One region of the Clostridium gasigenes genome, then DNA from elsewhere that is predicted to be linked to it. Evidence: riboswitches for the same ligand, from Rfam matches in the RefSeq annotation. Region 1 holds a riboswitch; each other region holds the start of a gene.
What was found. Region 1 has a riboswitch for lysine ahead of J1C67_RS15905 (transporter substrate-binding domain-containing protein). Riboswitches for the same ligand answer to the same signal wherever they lie in the genome.

Region 2: another riboswitch for lysine. It lies ahead of lysA (diaminopimelate decarboxylase); the one in region 1 lies ahead of J1C67_RS15905 (transporter substrate-binding domain-containing protein).
Region 3: another riboswitch for lysine. It lies ahead of J1C67_RS11005 (alanine dehydrogenase); the one in region 1 lies ahead of J1C67_RS15905 (transporter substrate-binding domain-containing protein).

What each region holds. Positions count from the first base shown of each region.
Region 1 is NZ_CP071376.1:3,399,790-3,406,533, forward strand. It holds gene J1C67_RS15895 (amino acid ABC transporter ATP-binding protein) at 1-348, opposite strand, end outside; gene J1C67_RS15900 (amino acid ABC transporter permease) at 442-1,170, opposite strand; gene J1C67_RS15905 (transporter substrate-binding domain-containing protein) at 1,273-2,106, opposite strand; lysine riboswitch at 2,280-2,461, opposite strand; gene J1C67_RS15910 (ABC transporter permease/substrate-binding protein) at 2,688-4,238, opposite strand; gene J1C67_RS15915 (betaine/proline/choline family ABC transporter ATP-binding protein) at 4,231-5,367, opposite strand; gene J1C67_RS15920 (CBS domain-containing protein) at 5,649-6,068, opposite strand; gene J1C67_RS15925 (FAD-binding oxidoreductase) at 6,536-6,744, opposite strand, start outside.
Region 2 is NZ_CP071376.1:1,812,165-1,818,908, reverse strand. It holds gene lepB (signal peptidase I) at 1-567, opposite strand, end outside; gene J1C67_RS08690 (DUF3006 domain-containing protein) at 555-776, opposite strand; gene lysA (diaminopimelate decarboxylase) at 1,048-2,340, opposite strand; lysine riboswitch at 2,577-2,743, opposite strand; gene J1C67_RS08680 (hypothetical protein) at 2,843-3,256, opposite strand; gene asnB (asparagine synthase (glutamine-hydrolyzing)) at 3,466-5,304, opposite strand; gene J1C67_RS08670 (beta/alpha barrel domain-containing protein) at 5,535-6,209, opposite strand; gene J1C67_RS08665 (DUF1576 domain-containing protein) at 6,538-6,744, shown strand, end outside.
Region 3 is NZ_CP071376.1:2,358,751-2,365,494, forward strand. It holds gene J1C67_RS11000 (GreA/GreB family elongation factor) at 14-478, opposite strand; lysine riboswitch at 694-865, shown strand; gene J1C67_RS11005 (alanine dehydrogenase) at 1,171-2,313, shown strand; gene J1C67_RS11010 (fatty acid desaturase CarF family protein) at 2,372-3,115, shown strand; gene J1C67_RS11015 (SPFH domain-containing protein) at 3,163-5,340, opposite strand; gene J1C67_RS11020 (ABC transporter substrate binding protein) at 5,543-6,744, opposite strand, start outside.

The DNA of each region.
Region 1 (6,744 bases):
AGCATCTTCTTTAGAACGTTTTAATACTTTCATTTGCCCAACAGCGCAATTACTTAAAACATTATGATTATTAAACAAATTAAATTGTTGGAATACCATTCCTAATTTTCTACGGTATTCATAAATATCATGTTTATCATCTAAAATATTTTCTCCATTATAAATAATTTCACCACCACTTGGTTTTTCTAGAAGATTAACACAACGAAGAAGAGTTGACTTCCCAGATCCTGATGAACCGATTATACATACTACTTCTCCCTTTTCTACTGAAAAATCAATATCTTTTAATACTTCATGGGTACCAAAGGATTTACTTAAATGTTGAATATCAATTACTTTTTCCATATTTCCCCCTTATCGGCATAAGCGATATTGAAAAACCCCTTATGTTTATTCCAATTATTATTTTAAAATTCTACATATTATATATTCATATTTTTATACTTGCATTTGATTTCCACTCATAATGTAATTATCTGGACCATCTAATTTTTTTTCAATATAACGTAAAATTCTTGTTACTGTAAATGTCATTATAAAATAAATAACACAGGCAACAAAAAATGATTCAAAATACCTAAAGTTATTTCCTGCAATAGATTTTGTTTGAAAATATAATTCTGTTACAGATATTACATTAAGAACTGATGTATCTTTAATATTAATTACAAATTCATTACCTGTTGCTGGCAGAATGTTACGAATTACTTGTGGCAATACCACATGAATCATAGTTTGAATATGATTCATACCTATAGCTTGCGCAGCTTCAAATTGACCTTTATCAACTGACAAAATACCACCACGAACAATTTCTGACATATAAGCACCTGTATTAACAGATACTATAAAAATTGCCGCTGCTATTTTGTTCATATTTATACCAAATGCTAAAGCAGAACCATAATAAATTACCATAGCTTGCACAATCATAGGTGTTCCACGAAAGACTTCTATATAAATAGATAAAATAGCATTTATAAATTTAAAAATCCATTTCTTTATTCCTCTATCTGGAATAGGGATAGTACGTACCCCTCCCACTAGCAACCCGAAAACAGATCCTACAACAGTTCCTACCATTGATATTAGAAGTGTCATACCTGCTCCACGAAGGAACATTGGCCCATTTTCCGAAATAATTTTCATTACCCACTCAAAACTCATATTTATTCTCCTTATAATAATTCCTGTAATATTCTCTACAGGAATTTGTATTTACTCTTTTTATAAAATAGACTACATACTATTTGATGTAGTCTATACTTATTAATTAGCTGCTGGTTGGTTCTTTATAGCTATATCCATAATGTCTGTACGATCTTTTTCTGAAATACCTGTTAATACTTCATTTATTTTAGATGTTAATTCACTATTTTTTGCAATACCTACCGCAATTGTTGTATCCTCATCTGATGCAACAAATTTCTCTTTAAATTCTACCATTTTAAAACTTGAGTTAGCATTTTCAGAACTAACACCTTCTGGACGTTCTGATACATATCCATCAATCATTCCTGATTGAAGGGCAACTCTCATTGTTGGGAAGTTATCCATAGCTGGTTCCTTAGACACCCCTTTAATTTGATCAATTACTGAGTAGTGGAATGTATTTAATTGAGCAGTTACTTTTGCTCCGTTAAAATCTTGGATAGAAGTAGCGCCTTCATATTTCCCACCTTTTTTAACTACCATAACCAAATCTGATTTATAATAATTATTTGAAAAATCTATTGTTTGCATACGTTCTTCTGTTGGTGACATACCTGCAATTATTCCATCTATTTTCCCTGAAAGTAATGCGGGTACAAGACCATCCCATTCAGTTTTAACTATAACTAATTCTTTTCCTAACCCATCAGCTATTTTTTTTGCAATCTCTACATCATATCCGCCTGCATATTCTGAGCTTCCTTCAATTTTAACCCCACCATTTGAATTATCCATTTGAGTCCAGTTAAATGGAGCATATCCAGCTTCAAGTCCTACTTTAAATGTTTCACCCTTTGCAGTAGTACCTCCCGACTTACTATTTGACCCACATGCTGTTAACATTGTAGCTGTTACTACAGCCATTACTATTGATAATATTCTTTTTTTCATAATTAATCCTCTCCTTCTTGTTTTTTTTATTCTACTATAGATTTAGAAAGTATATTTTCCCGCTTCTCACATGGATAATAATGTTTTTTTAGAATTTTGGGTAACAAAAAAAGACCTGAGATAAACCCAAGTCACAATATTCACAATTGCCCTTAAATCCTCTTTCTTCTCCTAAATGAGATAGCTCAACTCAATAAATCGGAAATTTATTGAGACAGTCCTGCAGTTATTTACTACAGACCCAGCAAATAATATTGAGAAATATTATAAACTTCGGCGACTTTTCCTTCTCTTTAGTATCAATGCTTCTCAAACTCCACTAAAGACTGTTAAATGTCGCGCCTCTACCTCACCTGTAAAAGCGAGGTATTATTAAATTATGATTTTAGTATATAATATTACATTATATCTGTCAACCCTTTCAGATTTTAAGTTATAACATATTAACAAGTTTATTATTTGTGTTTGTTTTTTACAAAATTATATCTTCGTATATTATATTGTTATTTGTTTTAATGTAAATTTCACTTTATCCACAAATTAATAAAGCACCTACCACAGTAAGTGCTTTATATTATTTATTATTTAATTAAACCTTCTGAGCGAAGATATTCTTTAGCAACTTGCGCAGGATCTTCGCCAAGATCATCTACTTTATAATTAAGGTCAATCATAGTTTCTTGACTTAATTTACCGGATAACATATTTAAAACTGTTTTAAGTTCAGGATACTTTTCAAGTGTTTCCATTCTTACAAGTGGAATTGCATCATAAGGTGCAAAAAAGTTTAAGTCATCTTCTAAAACCTTAAGATTAAAGGTTTTTAAAAGTCCATCAGTTGTAAAGGCATCTATAACATCAGATTCGCCATTATCAAGTGCCTTATACCTAAGAGCTCCATCAATTCCAACAATATTTTTGAAATTCAAATTGTAAACTGAAGCTAAATTTTGAAATCCATCCACTCTATTTAAAAACTCTAAGGTAGGTCCAAAAACTAATTCAGAACTTACTTTAGCCAAATCAGATATTGAAGTTATTCCATATTTATCAGCTACTTCAGGTTTCATAGCTATAGTAAAACCATTATTAAATCCCAGTGGTTCTAATAAAGTAAGCTTATGTTCTTTCTCCATAATTTCTTTTGATTTAGAATAAATAAGCTCTTTATCTACAGAGGGTTCTTGATTTAATACATTTATATATAGTGTTGCTGTATATTCAACCATAAGATCAATTTCACCAGCATAAAGCCCCTCCATAGTAACAGAACTACCAGCTAAACCTAATTTTTTTTCTACATTTAAATCAGTATGCTCTTCTATTAACTCTGCATACATATTTCCTAAAATTAATTGTTCAGAAAAACTTTTAGATCCAATAACTATAGTTTCACCTTTAGGCTTTAAAACAGCAAATAGTGAAGAGCCTATTAAAGCAACTAAAATTATAGCTAAAGTAACTTTTAAACCTGTTGATTTAGATTTATGCTTAGTTGGGTTTAAACCCTTTGGCATAATAAGAACTTCAATTTTTCCAAAAAGAAAATCTATTACAAGTGCTAATATACACGATGGTATAGCTCCTGCTAAAATCATATTGTTATTAACAGTTTGTATTCCAGAATAAACAAGGTATCCAAGCCCACCTGCACCTATAAATGCAGCAAGAGTCATAAGACCAACTGCCATAACTGCTGATATTCTAATACCAGACATAATTAGTGGAAGTGCTAGTGGGATTTGAACAAGTCTAAGTGTCTGTCTACTAGTAAGTCCCATACCTCTAGCTGATTCCAGTACATCAGGATTTATATTTGTAAGTCCCGTATAAGTGTTTTTAACAATTGGTAGAAGTGAATATAAAACTACCATAGTAATAGCTGGGACACTTCCAATACCCAGTATAGGAATCAATAATCCAAGAAGAGCCATAGAAGGTATAGATTGGATTACATTTATTAGAGCAGAAATAGGTTTTTGAAGTGTTTTAACTTTACTCATCAAAATACCTAGTGGAATACCAATTAAAATAGCAATTAAAATAGCGCCAAAAGTTAAATATATATGTTGAATAAACAAACTTAGAATTTCTTCTTTTCTATTTATTACAAATTCAAAAAATTTACTCATTACTTAACTCCTCCGTATCTAAAAATTGTTCACTTAATACTGAAATCAAACTACTTCTAGTTACAAGACCAGCTAAGTGATTGTCTTTTGTTATAACCGGAATGTATCCGATAGCGTGAGAGTTAATTAATTCAAGTATATTTAAAATATTATCATCTTCATAAACAGATAATACATTATGTTCCATTATTTCTTCAAGTTTCGTTTCTTTTGCAGTGCTACGCTTAATGTCTTTTAAAGTTACAAGCCCTATCAAAATATTAGATTTATCAACAATAAGTAAACTATCTACCTTATTAATTTTCATAATTTCAATTGCTTGTAAAATGTTCCTCGAAGAAGAAACTGAAACAGGTGTTTTAATCATAATATCCTTAGCTTTTATAAATTCTGGGGTATTCCAGACTCTATTTGCTCCGATAAAATCTTTAATAAAATCGTTAGCTGGATTTTTAAGAATATTTTCAGGCGTATCAAACTGTGCAATTTCCCCCTTGTTCATGATACAAATTTTATCAGCTAGCTTTATAGCTTCTTCCATATCATGAGTAACAAATATTATTGTTTTATGTAGCTCTTGTTGCATTGAAAAAAGTTCCTCTTGAAGAGAACTACGTGTTATAGGATCAAGGGCACTAAAAGGCTCATCCATTAAAATTATTTCAGCATCAGTAGCAAAAGCTCTAGCAACTCCAATTCTTTGTTGTTGTCCACCACTTAACTCACCAGGATATTTATCTAAGTACTCTTCTGGCGAAAGCCCTACAAGCTTTAATAAATCATTAGTTTTACTAGCAATAGCTTCTTTAGTTTCAATTTTTTTCAACTCTGGAATTAAAGAAATATTTTCTCTAATAGTCATATGAGGGAAAAGCCCAGTATTTTGAATAACATACCCTATTCCCCGTCTAAGCTCTATTGTGTTCATTTTAGAAATAGGCATGTTATTTATATAAATCTCTCCGGATGTAGGGGTAATAAGCTTGTTTATCATTTTTAATGAAGTGGTTTTACCGCATCCGCTAGAGCCTATTATAACAACAAGAGAATTTTTCTCTATAGTTAAGTTTATATTTTCTAAAATAGTTTTTGAACCAATTTTTTTCGTTATATTTTTGAATTCTATCATATTAAACCTCCTCGGCTAATGACAACTTGTATTTTTTATTAAGTTGTCAGTTATAAGTATAACATAATTTGCCCCAAAAGTAAAATTCTCTTTACCTTCTACTAAATATAATTACAAATTTCCAAACTACTAATAAGACTTTAACGTGGCAATTCATTGTTTGTTAGAGGTGTTTTATAAATATAAAGTTACCCTCTTGCTTTTTAAATTATACCCTATGGAGTAGACTTTTTTTGAGGTCTATTCCATAGAATACATTTTAGTTTTATATTAACTTCTAATTATTTTGTTCCCTGTGAAATGCTACTTAAAGCACTTCCTGCCATTTCATCACTATTGTTTTCTGTAGCTAAATCCCCTAGTGCAATTATGCCAACTAAATTATTATTATCTACTATAGTTAATCTTCTAATTTGATTTTCACTCATTATTTTTGTTGCTTCATCTATACTCATATTTGGATTTCCTGTTATTATATTAGTACTCATAATCTCATTAACAGTTTGAGTCTTAGAATCTTTTCCAACTGCTACAGCTTTTAATGTTATGTCTCTATCAGTTATTATTCCCTTAATTGTATTGCCTTCACAAACAGGTATTGACCCAACATTATGTTCTTTCATTAAAGTTGCAGCTTTTTCAACAGTATCACCTACATTTAAAGTTACCACTGACTTTGTCATTAATTCATCTACTTTCATTGTATGCACCTCTTCTTTCATTTGTAATTTAGACTTATTAAGTTCTTAACTAAACATTAGATGCTCATGAATTATTATCATCTATGATACTATAATATAATGTAATTTTATTTTACATCTCTTATTACTCAGGTAAACCTCTAACAGGTTTAGTCAGATTTAAACCAGTTCCTCTTGTTACTGGCTGTTCTGATTTTGAATCTATAGTTTCATTTTTTCTTTTTTCTTCAGATTTTTTTTGCATTTTTTCATCACCTCCAAATTTATGATTCCCAGGGTTAAGATACATTATTCATTTTAACTTTCTTCACAATTTTAGTTTCAGTGTATTAAATAATTCAACTAAACTACTGAATAAAACTTGCTTTTGCTACAGCAATTACTATTAATAATAATGTCTTATTTTTAGAATTTCAGGCAAAAAAGACCTGGGATAAACCCAAGTCACAATATGCATTAAATAATTCCTAGTCTAATCCTAATGTTCCACCTGGATTCATTATATTATTAGGATCAAAATGTTTCTTTAATGCTTTATAGACATCCATTTGATTTTTTCCAATTTGTCCTTCAAGCCATGGACCTGTCATTTTTCCTATGCCATGATGATGACTCATTGCTGCTCCATATTTTTGAATATTATCTAATATTCCTGACTGATATTTTAAATATTCAT
Region 2 (6,744 bases), 1.6 Mb from region 1:
ATTAATCCAATATCTTGAGTCTTTTGACCATAATCTATTATCTCCAAGGAAAAAATATTTTCCTTCAGGCACTTCATATTCTCCATTGAATCTATCTGCATTTCCTATATAATCTTCTATTAATTTTTCTCCATTAATAGATACTTCTCCATTTTTAATAACTATTTTATCTCCTGGAAGTCCCATAAGTCTTTTAATTAATTTTTCTCCAAGTTCATTTGAGTCAAATACTAATATATCTCCTCTTTTGAATTTATCTTCATTATACACTCTTGTTACAAATAATCTATCTTCTACATTTAAAGTTGGAACCATAGACTCTGAGGGTATTTTAACTTTAAATATTACAAATTTATTTATTAATATTGCAAGTACTACAGCTACTATTATAGGAAGTCCCCATTCATAGAAGAAACCACTTTTCTTATTTTCAGCTAACCTTTCAGATCTTTTTTCTAATTCATTATCATCTATATTATCTTCTTCTATTTTTACATCAACAGAATTAGATATATATATTTCGCTTTTAGCTTTAGATTTTTCTTCACCAATCATTATTCCTGCCACATACCTTTCATAAATTTCTTTACTTTAATTTTTCTATTTTTTGTCTCTTTAATATCAATAACATATATGTTATCTTTTCCAACTAAAACATCGCCCTCTTTAACAAATTCTAAGGCCTCATTTTTAGTTATTATACTCATTTCTCCTCCCGGTGATTCTATAGTTATGTTTTCCTCATGTATTCTATCTACAATAAAATATTCACACATAAATAATAGCAACTTTTGTTGCTTCCACCTCGCTTTTATATATCTTTAAATTTATATATATCCCGTTTATTTCTTTATACTATAGTATATCACATTTTTTTAAATTTTTAATACTAGTATTAGCTAATATTAAAAAAATTTATTGAATAAAAAAATCTCATGCTAATTTTACTTTTCAAAGTATATTAACATGAGAAGAGGTTTTCATTTCTATATAGGTAGCTGATAGAAAATAATATACTATTTAAATTAGTCTTTTTTGGGAAATGCCTTAAACTAGCTCATTCTCTATTAACTCTTCATAAGTTTGTCTTTTACATATTACTCTTGCTCTATTTCCCTTAACAAATACCACTGCTGGTCTTAAGTTTTTATTGTAATTATTTGACATTGAGAATCCATATGCCCCTGTTGTCATTATTGCTAATATATCTCCACCTTGAGCCTTTGGAAGTTCTATATCTTTTATTAATATATCTCCTGATTCACAACATTTTCCTGCTATAGTTACCTTCTTATCTAATGTCATATTCATTTTATTTGCAATACAAGCTTCATATTTTGCACTATAAAGTGCTGGTCTAATATTATCTGTCATTCCACCATCTACTGCAACATAAGTTCTAACACCTTCTATTTCTTTAATAGCTCCAATTGTATATAATGTCATACCTGCATTTCCAACTATTGATCTACCTGGCTCTATTGTTAATATTGGTTTTTCAAGTGATAATTTTTCACATACTTCATTAACTTTATTTATAATCACTTGGCAATATTCTTCAGTGCTTCTTGGCTCATCTTCATCAGTATAATGAATTGCAAACCCGCCACCTAAATCTAATTCTGTTATTAAATGACCTGTTTCTTTCCTTATATTATCTATAAATCCAAGCATTACTTCTGCTGCATCTGCAAATGGTTCTAAATCAAATATTTGTGACCCTATATGACAGTGAACTCCTGCAAGTTCTATATTTTCTAAAGATAAAGCATGCTTTACCGCATTCATTATTGTATCTCCAACTGGCGCAAATCCAAATTTAGAATCTATTTGACCTGTTTTAATGTAATCATGAGTATGAGCTTCTATTCCCGGTGTTAATCTTAAATATATTTTTTGAATTTTATTATTTAATTTTGCTATTTTATTTAACTCTTCCATTTCATATAAATTATCAACAATAAATCTTCCAACCCCAAGTTCTACTCCTAAAGTCATTTCTGACAAAGTTTTGTTGTTACCATGGAAATAAGTCTTTTCTAGTGGAAATCCAGCTTTATAAGCCGTATATAATTCTCCACCTGAAACAATATCTAAATATAGCCCTTCTTTATTTATTAGCTTACACATTTCTACTGTAAGGAATGCTTTCCCTGCAAATGCTACTCTATTTCCTTCTTCACATTTAAAGTTTCTGTAGTATCCTTTGCATGTATCTATTAACAATTGCTCATCCATAACATAAAGAGGTGTTCCAAATTCCTTAGCTAAACTCTCTGCTTTAACACCTCCTATGTATAAATCATTTTCTTTACATTCCATTGCCCCAAATAATTTCATGATTTTTCCTCCTAATTTTTACTTTAATCATCTTAAGTCGTTATTTTTTAAGATGCCTTAAGTCCTTATTTTTTATTCTTTATTTTTTTGTAAAATAAAACACCATGGAATAATTCCATGGTGGTAGATACTATTTAAGGCTTATATGCATTTTGCTTAAAATTTTAATTTGTTCTATTTTTCTAAAAATTAATAAAATAGAATTTATCTTTGAATTAAAATATTTAAACCTAGCAAACCTCGCTAGCGCTTCACTTACGTGACAGTCATACACATATTATATGTACACCCAAAAACAAGTTTTTGCAACACTTATTTCTTCGGCCATTTTACCTTTCCTTATTAGTCTTAGCTTGCTAGCTCTTAATAAGTACTCTTTAAATATGGCACCTCTACCTTGGTAATTATCTTTTAATCTTATTATATGATACTTTACAATTTATGATACCATAATTTTCAGAAAAATCAATCTTTATCTTAGAAACAGCATCCATTTATTGTTTTACTTTCCACAATTTTTACTTGCACTAATTAAAAAGCCTATACAAGAAAATAAAATGTTTTTTAATAATAACATTGATGCATTATCTATATCAACTATATAGATATAACCTACCATTATTACTATAGTTATAGTAATTGATATTATCCCAACCACTAAATTTCTAAAAAACATAACTTTTTCGTTACAATTCGTCTTATTTTGACTACAATTTTCTAATAAGAAACCTATTATAGAAGAAAATATGGTTCTAATTGCAACTAAATTATCAACATTTTTTAAATCTGGATTAAATACAGAAAATATTATTAAACCAAAACTTAACATAGCTATAATGAATAATATTTTATAGGTTATATAGATAGATTGCCATTTTTTCAGAGAATATTCTAATCTATGCTTAATCCATTTCACCTATTAACCACCCTCTTCTTTTGTGTTTTTAAAAATTTATTTTCATTTTATATAATATGTATAGTTATTAGGATAGGTAACCACTTCTTTAATCATTTTTTTAAATTGCATTATTTATAGTTTTTTAAGATAACTTAATTAATAATAGGATTAAAGCCTAACTAAATTTATTTTAGTTAGGCTTTAATTTTTTTGAAGATGCCTTGTTTTTAAACCAGCTTAACTTTATATTCTTCTAACCAGGTGTTAATTTGAATTAAATATGCTATTAATTGTGGCCCAGTCATTAATTGTCCAAACCAAGGTGTTTTATATGCTTTCCCCCTTGAATCTACTATTTCTTTAACTTTCTTTTCATCTATAATACTTAAAATAGGTGAATTTGAATCTTTCAAAATACCATTCATTACTCCACATACCATATCTGTATATATTGGGTTATGAGTTTTTGGGAATGGGCTTTTCTTTCTATAAATTATTTCCTCTGGTAAAAGTCCTTCTAATGACTTTCTTAATAGCCCCTTCTCCCTACCATTTAACAATTTTATATCTGTAGGAATATTAAAAGCATATTCTACCAATCTAATATCTGCAAAAGGAACTCTAACCTCTAGGCTATTTGCCATACTCATTCTATCTTTTCTATTTAAAAGATTAACCATAAACCATTTTAAATTTAATGCAAATAATTCTCTCATTCTATATTCAGTTTTGCTTTCGCCATCTAAATGAGGCACTGATTTTAATGTTTGATTATATTTTTCGTTTGCAAAGTCTTCTATTTTCAAACCTTTAAGTGATGGATTTAAAATATCTTTTCTATTATTTATAAATCTTGACCAAGGAAATGTCTTAGCATTTATTAATTCTTTATTAGTAAACCATGGGTATCCTCCAAATAATTCATCTGCACATTCTCCAGATAGCGCCACAACAAAATCTTTCTTAACCTCTTTACAAAATAAGTATAATGATGAATCTACATCAGCCATACCCGGCATATCTCTACCTATTGTTGCTTCTTTTAAATAATCTACTAAATCTTTTTGCTTTAAAACAACATTTCTATGATCTGTATTTAGAAATCTAGACATTTTTCTAGCCCAATATTTATCCGATGTTGGTTCATACAATGAGCTTTCAAAATATTTATCATTATCTTCATAATCAATACAATAAGTTGTTAACTGTTTATTTTTCTTTTTATATTCCTCTGCTGCAATTGCAGAAATAGCTGATGAATCTAACCCACCCGATAAGAATGTACATAATGGCACGTCACCTACTAGTTGTCTTTTAATAGCATCCGTTAATAACTCTCTAACATGTTCTACTGCATCATCTTCACTTTCAGTAAAATCTTTAGCAATCAGTTTCCAATACTCTTTTTCCAGTATATTTTCTTTAGTTATAACTACATAATGAGCTGGAGGAACTTCTTTTATATTTTTATAAAGTCCACTTCCTGGAGATACAGCTGGTCCTAAAGCAAATAATTCTGTTAATCCATCTTTATCAATTTCTGCATCTACTTTTGGGTGCGCTAATAAACTTTTAATTTCTGATCCAAATATGAAGTTGCCATTCTTAATTGTATAAAATAAAGGTTTAACTCCCATTGCATCTCTAGCTAAGAAAACCCTATTATCTTTTTTATCATATATTGCAAAAGCAAATATACCATTAAGTTTAGATACACAATCATAACCCCATTTAATATATGATGTTAACAAAACTTCTGTATCTGAATATGATTCAAACCTAAATCCATCTTCTAATAACTCCTTGCGCAAATCTTCTGTGTTATATAGCTCCCCATTATATACAATAATATATTCTTTATTATTTACAGTTTTTTTCATTGGTTGTTTTCCACCTTCAGGGTCAACAACTACAAGTCTCCTATGTCCAAGCATAACATTGTTAGACACAAAATACCCTTCTGCATTTGGTCCTCTATAAGCTAATGTATTAGTCATATTTTTCAATATATTTTCTTCTTTTCCTATATTGTTATTAAAATTAACAAAACCAGTTATTCCACACATATCAATACCTTCTTTCTATATATATATATTAATATGTTATTTTTTATTTATTGGTTCGTTAAATTAATATAAAAATCAACTTATACGATTACATATAATTCTTTGTATATATTAAATTTTTTTATTATTGTAGATACACATATATTAATTAATAAAAAAGTGATAAAATTGCGGTTTTAATTCCACAGTTTCATCACTCTTAACATTACTAAGCCGTTGTAAAATAAATATTAAATTCCTCTATATTTGTCCATAAGTTCACCCATAATCTCACCTGCTGCTGGTGGCGTGTACGTTATTGCATTTGCACCGGCTTCTATAGTTTCCATTACAGATTCTTCAGTTGGTCCACCTGTTGCAATAATAGGAAATTCAGGATACTCTTTTCTTATTTTCCTAACTATTTCTGGTGTGTTTTTTCCACCTGATACATTAAATATAGTTGCTCCAGCTCCTATTCTTTCATTTATATCTTCACATTGTGAAACTATTGTAACTATTAAAGGTATATCTATTGTTTCTCTAATTCTTCTTATTATTTCATTTGAGGTTGGTGCATTAACAACTACGCCCATAGCCCCTTTAAATTCTGCATCTAATGCGAGGTTAACTACTCTTTTTCCCTGAGTAATTCCTCCTCCTACTCCACAGAACACCGGTACATCAGCTGCCATAACTAAAGCTTGAGTTATTAATGGTTGCGGTGTAAATGGATATACAGCTATAATTGCATCCGCATTTGTATTTCTTATAATTGCAACATCCGTTGTAAATAATAAGGATTTTATTCTTTTACCAAATATTTTTATTCCACTACATTCCCTAATACACGTGGGCACTTCAACTACATGATTTCTTAATGCGCCTTTAATTTCCGGAACATGTTTTATCTTCTTAACTTGCATTATATGTCCATCCTCCACCTAAGGCACACTAAAATAGATACTACCCATATTATAGTATCTTTTAACCTGCCTATTTTTATTTATGTTAGTGATCTTCAAAAAAATAACTAACCCTATCTCTTAAGTCATTTTCTATTTAAATATAATTATACTCCATTATTTTTATATTTATATACCCCTAATAAATTTTATTTTGTAATTCTTTTCAATAAAAACATTTTTTACTATTTAAATCCATGTTAAAATAGTAAATATTAGAAATATTTCGAACTTATTATTTTTTTGATAGCATCTTATTTAAATTTAGTTTATAAAGGAGATAAATTTTATGACAATAAAAAGGCAAATATATCCACCTTATACTGTTCTTTTAATAATGTATATTATGTTCATAGTTTTTGCATTAATAGTTGATTCTCCAATGAATATACTTTTAGGATTAAAAAAAATAATTCTAACCCCCGATATTTTAATTACTGATTATATGGAAATAGGAGGAATTGGAGCAGCTTTTGTAAATGCCGCCTTAACAAGT
Region 3 (6,744 bases), 1.0 Mb from region 1:
AAGTAATATATTCTTATAAAATTTCTAATATTTCTATATTATATTTTTCTCCGGGAGCATCAACTTCAACCTTAGCTCTAACTTTTTTGCCGGATAATGCTTTTCCTAAATCAGACTCTATACTTATACACATATTTTGAGGGTCTAAATCCATAGTAGTTACTAGTGTAACAATAGTTTCGTAGTCATCCTCTATAAATTTAATTTTAGCTTTACTATTAATTCCTAATGTTAATTTATTTAAATGCGTATCATCTATTAGAGTTGCTGTTGAAATCATAGTCATTAAATATTGAATTCTATTATCATTTTCTCTATAGTTTGCGCAAGCTTCTTTATATTCTGCGTTTTCTGATCTATCGCCATGTGCAGCAGCTACTAATTTTTCCTTTGATATTTCAGCCCTTTTTACTGTTAATCTATATTCCAATTCTTCTCTTAATTTTTTTATATTTTCTTCTGTTAATTCATTATTCATAAAAATTTAGCCTCCCCTAAAATATATTTCCCTATATATTATATAATATATAGAAAAAAATGAAAGGTATTTAGTTATATTTATTCTACGATATTGATAAAGAGAATTAAGAAGGAAATTAAGAAGGGAATTGATAGCTTTTTACTTGATTCAAATATAGGAAAACTTATGTTTGCTATATTATGAAATACAACATATAATGAACTAGAAGATTTAGATAAGATAGATGATTGGTGTTAAAAGTACTAGTAAAGAGCTAAGCAGCTAAGATTTACTAGAAAAGGAATTATCGACGAAGTTTATAGTCCATGCTTTAAGGCTATTTTCTGATTATATGGATAAAAACTATATAATTGTCACAATTAATTGTGGCGCGCTATTGTTTAATAAATTTGTATATTTGATATATATTGAAGTATTTATACTTCAAGCTTTAAGTCACGGTACTTAAGGCTTTTTTTGAGTAAAAGTATAAAGGATTTACATAAGTAATCTGCAAATAAATAATAGACTAGTATTCTTGATTTTGAGTCTGTTAATTATCTTACGATGACAAATAATTTATAAAGACATGTCTAAAAATTTTTATTAAAAGCATTAGGTATTTAAAAAATAGACTAAAACATTAATTTGTTGTTTTTAAAAAATATCTAAGCAAAGAAACTATATAAAAATTAAGGGGGACATATAAGATGATAATAGGCGTATTAAAAGAAATTAAGTGTGGAGAATCAAGAGTAATAGTAACACCGGTAGAGGCAGAAGAATTAATAAATGATGGACATGAGGTGTTAGTTCAGAAAAATGCAGGGTATATAGCTGGCTTTAATGATGAGGAATATGCAAGAATAGGTGCTAAAATTATAGATAATAGAGAAGATATATATGGTAAATGTGATATGGTATTAAAGGTTAAAGAATTTTTCGAAGAAGAATACCATTTATTAAGAAGTGGACAAATACTGTTTGCATGTATACATCCAGCTTCAAATAGAGAAGAGGTAGATGCATTATTAAGAAATAAAGTTATAGCGTTTACTGCAGAAGATACACATAGATATGGGTCACCTAACTGCGAAGTAGCTGGGAAATTAGGTGCATTAATGGGCGTGCAGTACTTATTAAATAGTAATGGTGGAAAAGGTCAATTAATTAGTGGAATAGCAGGGGCACCAGGCGCAAATGTTATAGTTCTTGGAGCTGGAATAGTTGGAAAAGGAGCTATACAAATATTGTCATCACTTGGAGCACAGGTAACAGTTATGGCTAGAAGTATAGCAACTATGAGAAGTTGTCATGAAATATATCCAGCTAATGTGAGAACAATGTTTTCTAATCAATCAAATATAAAAGCACTTTTACCTACAACAGATTTAGTAGTAAATTGTGTTAAGTGGCCAAAGCATAGAGAAGATAATTTAATAACTAGAGAAATGCTTTCATTAATGAAAAGAGGTTCAGTAATAGTTGATATAAGTGCAGATGTAGGTGGGGCAATTGAAACATATAGACCTACAACTCATGAAGATCCTGTTTATGAAGTAGATGGAATAATTCACTATGGAGTAGATAATATACCAGGAGCTGCGGCGCATACTACATCAATAGCATATGCTGCAAGTGTACTACCTCATATAAGAGCTATTGCAAATAAAGGAGTAAGAGAAGCTTGTAGAAAAGATGGATTTTTGAGAAGAAGCTTAACTGCATATAATGGAATACTTACTCATAAAGAAACAAGCATAATTCAAAATAGAAAATGGAGCACACCAGAAGAAATTCTAGAATTAGATTTGGATAATATAGATTTAGCGCCAATTGCAACTACAATATAATACACATTATTCAATTTTAAAGCGAGTTAAAAGGTGTTTATAATATAAAGGCAAAGGAATGGATTTAAAAATGACGAATAATACTGAATTAAAACAAAAACAATTTATAGCGGCTATGGAGCTTTATGAGGATAAAAGAATTTATAAGTTGTTTGGAAAATTTATTTCTACGGTAAATATTTCACTTCAAATTATTATAGCATATGTGGTTATACCTATTAATATAGGTATTTGGTGGCAAATATTTTCATTTGTTGTAGCGTATTTTCTTACTGACTTTATAAATGGATTAGTACATATGTATATGGATAATAATGAAAATTACAAATCCGTAGCAGGCCCACTAATAGCAAGTTTTCATTTGCATCATAAAACACCTCTCTACAAAAAAAACAATCTTTTATTGGTCTATTTCAATGAATCAGGTTCAAAGATTTGGCTTTCGGGGTTTTTAATAATTGTTTCAATAGTAATGAGTATATTTAATATTAATAGGATAATTTTATATATCATATTATATTTTAGTATATTATCATCGGTAGCTGAGGTTGCTCACTATCTTTGCCATGGATCAAATACAAGATTAGTAATTTTTTTGGGGAGAAGTCATTTATTACTTGATAAACATCATCATGGAAGACATCATATTGAAGATAATGTTAATTATGCATTTTTAAATGGTATGTCTGATCCCTTAATTAATATAATTGCTAAGAGGTTTTATTGTGGATATAAAAATACAACAGATAAACATTATGCATATTATAAAGGGAAGGGCACAAAAAACAGGGGACAAGCCTAGTAATTAAGGGTTCATCATTAAATAAATAATGATGAACCCTATTTGTTTTAAACTTCTATTTGTTTAGTAGCTATAGTATCTTCTGTTTTAGTTACTACTGAAGCATTAGCACTAGCCATATTAGCTAAAACCATGCTCATTATGCCTTCCATTGCATTAGGTGTTTTTCCATCAGTGCCACCCATAATTATTGTTTGTGGAACTAGTGGAGATTTACTTATTTTTAGTGCATCTGCAAAGGCTATCATAACACTTTGTTGTACTTGTAATTCTGGTCCGCCATAGGCTTCAACCAAAGCTTTAGCCGCAGTACCTTTTGCAATACCAACCTTTGTTTCTTGTTCTGCAGTAGCATCTGCAACGGATTTAATATTTAATGCTTGTGCTTTACCAACTGTTTCAAGTTTAAAGGCTTCTGCACTAGCTTGTAGTTGCACTTGTTTGGCATTAGCTTCTGCATTTAGTTCAGTAGCTTTTGCATTAGCAGCAGCTTCAGCTTCTTTTGTATACCTTGAAGCATCAGCTTCTTGAGTTCTCTTATATTTATCAGCTTCAGCGAGCTTTTGTGTTTTTAGTGCAAGCTGCTCTGCAAGTCTTAATTCTGATTTACCTTTATTATCTGCAACTTCTATGTCGATACTTGATTGTGTAAGAGCTGTTTGAGCAGAACTTTTTGCAATTGCCTCATTAAGTTCTCTTTGTTTTTCAGCTGATTTTTGTTTAGCTTCATTAGTTTTTATTTCTTCCATAGCAACTTGTCTGTCTCTTAATTGTGCTAGTATAAGTTCAATTCTCTTATCTGTTGCAGATGCGGCAGGTGTGCCGATCAATACTTCTTGTAATTCTAAGTCATACAACTTGAATTTCTCTTTCATTTCCGCTGAGGCTTGGTCTTGAATAGTACTTCTATCTTGAACTAATTCAATAAGTGTCTTGGTTTGACCAATGTTTTTGAAGTAACCAGATATCATAGGATCAAGTGATTGTTCAATAAGCATTTTAATATCACCAAATCTTTGGATAACTGAAGAAGCTTTCCTATAATCAATATTAAATACCACTGTAAGCGGTAGATTTGGTTCAAAGGCATCCTTAGTTATAAGGCTTATTTCTTTCAAGTTATCATCTAATTTATGATCTCCTGACTGTCCACTAATCCATTTTAATATAACATTAGTAGTTGGAACTGGAACAACTTTACCTGCATATGTGTTAAAGGCATATTTACCTGGCATCATAGAATCTCTCCAAATACCTTTTTTACCTTGCTCAACTAGCTCTCCATGTGAATAAGTTGATCCAGATACGTCTTCACCTTTATCACCAAAGTAGCTTACAACTACGCCAACATATCCAATATCTATTATACTTTTTGGTACTATATCAACGTTTGCGAACATTCTGTTTATAAAATAAACTCCATCTGTTAATACTTGCATTTGCTTACCTTTTCTACCATTAGCAGCTAGGAATTTTTCAGGTTCCTGGAAATTATTGTGATAAAATTCATTAGTTATACCATCTCCAACTATAGGGGCAATAATAGCACCATTATCTGGAGTAGGGCCTTCATTAATAGTAACAATACCTATAGTATCTTTACTTCTTATAGTGTTACTAGATTCATATTGTTCAACTGTTTTTGAGCTTGCTATAACTACAGGATTAAATCCACCCACTTTAGCTAAATCACTTCTCATCGTTTCTATTTGTGCGGATTCATCTTTTGAAGTAAATATTGAATGTACTTTATCTCTTGTAATTATAATAAATTGAGCTAAATTAAATGCATAGGTACCTTCACGAAGAATTTGTCTTTGTGGACCTTTTTGTCCTCCGTTACCTAAAAAGGCAGCCACATCTTGAAAAGATTTACTGGAAGATACAACTCTTCCTAGAGTTTGCCCATCACCTAGGCTTTCACCAGATCTTGAAAATACATAAGCTATTTGACCTTGTGGGATGGTTACTAACCTTACCTTTTTTACTTTATACTTAAAAGGAGTCTTAAAATGGACTCCAGCTCTAAGTACTTGTGGCTGATAACCAGCCTCGCCTTTAAGAGCAATAAGACCATCAGAAGGTACAGACCCACCCATACTCCACCATTTTTCAACAATACCGACTTCGTCGGTTCCGATACTTGTAAACCCTATTCCATAGAGTAATAAAAATAATACGACTAATACCGCTCCTACTATAATTAAAATTGACAATGGTTCCATAATCTTAACCCCCAAATTTTATTTGTATAAAGATTTTATACTTTACTATTTTATACTATTAGTTATTTATAACTTTTATGTATTTACAAACTATAGTAATGAATCTTTATATTGGATATATTCGACAGAGTTATACAATACCCTTTATATAAAAAGATAATTATATTAGAAGGAGACCCATTTCAGAAAATTTAAATAGACACTATTTTAATTTTCTTTTTAAATTCTCTTTATAAATATACATTCTTTCATCTGCAATCTTAATAAGTTGGCTATAGCTTACAGCATCAGATAAAAAAGTTGCAATTCCATAGCTATAATTATAGGTAACTTTATTTCCTTCTAAAATGATAGGATTATCAATAAAGTACTTATTTAGTTCTTCAAACTTTTCTGATAGGGAATCAAGTTGTGTGTTAGAAAATACACCAATGAACTCATCGCCACCATATCTGGCTAAAATATCAGTTTCACTTATAGCGCTTTTAAGTTTATTAACAAAGCTTTTAATAAACTCATCTCCTTGCAAATGACCATAAGTATCATTAACTAACTTTAATCCGTTTAAATCAAAAATAACTAATAAAAAAGAATTATTGTGTCTTAGAGCTTCACTTAAAACCTTATCGAAAATTTCTTCAAATGATCGTCTGTTATAGATATTAGTTAATTTATCATATTTAGATAAATACATTATTTCATTATATAAATTATGTGTGCTTATAGTATTTTCTATTTGATATTTCATATAATTCATAATGTCTATATCATCTTGATTAAAGATATCTTTTTTATCACTATCAATATTCATCATACCAAATAATTTATTATTAATTATTATAGGAGTACTAATACATGATACAATTTTCCAGTCATTTTGACCAAGAACAACATATCTGCTACTATATAAATTAGACACATCATCTATTATTATAGTAGAAGTTATTTTACCTTTTGATTTAAGATAATAGAATGAAGATTCTAATGGTAAAATAAAATCTTTTGTTTTTTCATCATCATATCCAATGGAGCTAGCTATTACTAAATTAGTATCTTCTTTTAATAATAAAACACTACCATATTTTGCGCCTTTCATAAGTGCAATACATTTACTTAGTATTAAATCAAATAATTCATTAATGTTAGTTAGTTCAATGATAGATTGGTTTACTTCAATCATTACTTCCTTAAATTTTAATAATCTATTAAGCTTATTTTCATTTTTTTTGAGCTCTGTTATATCGATAATAACGCCTACAATTCCAATAGCTTCATAATTAGATAATATACTTGATTTATTTAAAATTACATCATGTTTTTCTCCGTTGGTACGTATTAATTGTGTTTCATAATTTTGGTTGCCTTTTATGTCCATTAATTCTAAATCTGCTTTATGATATACCT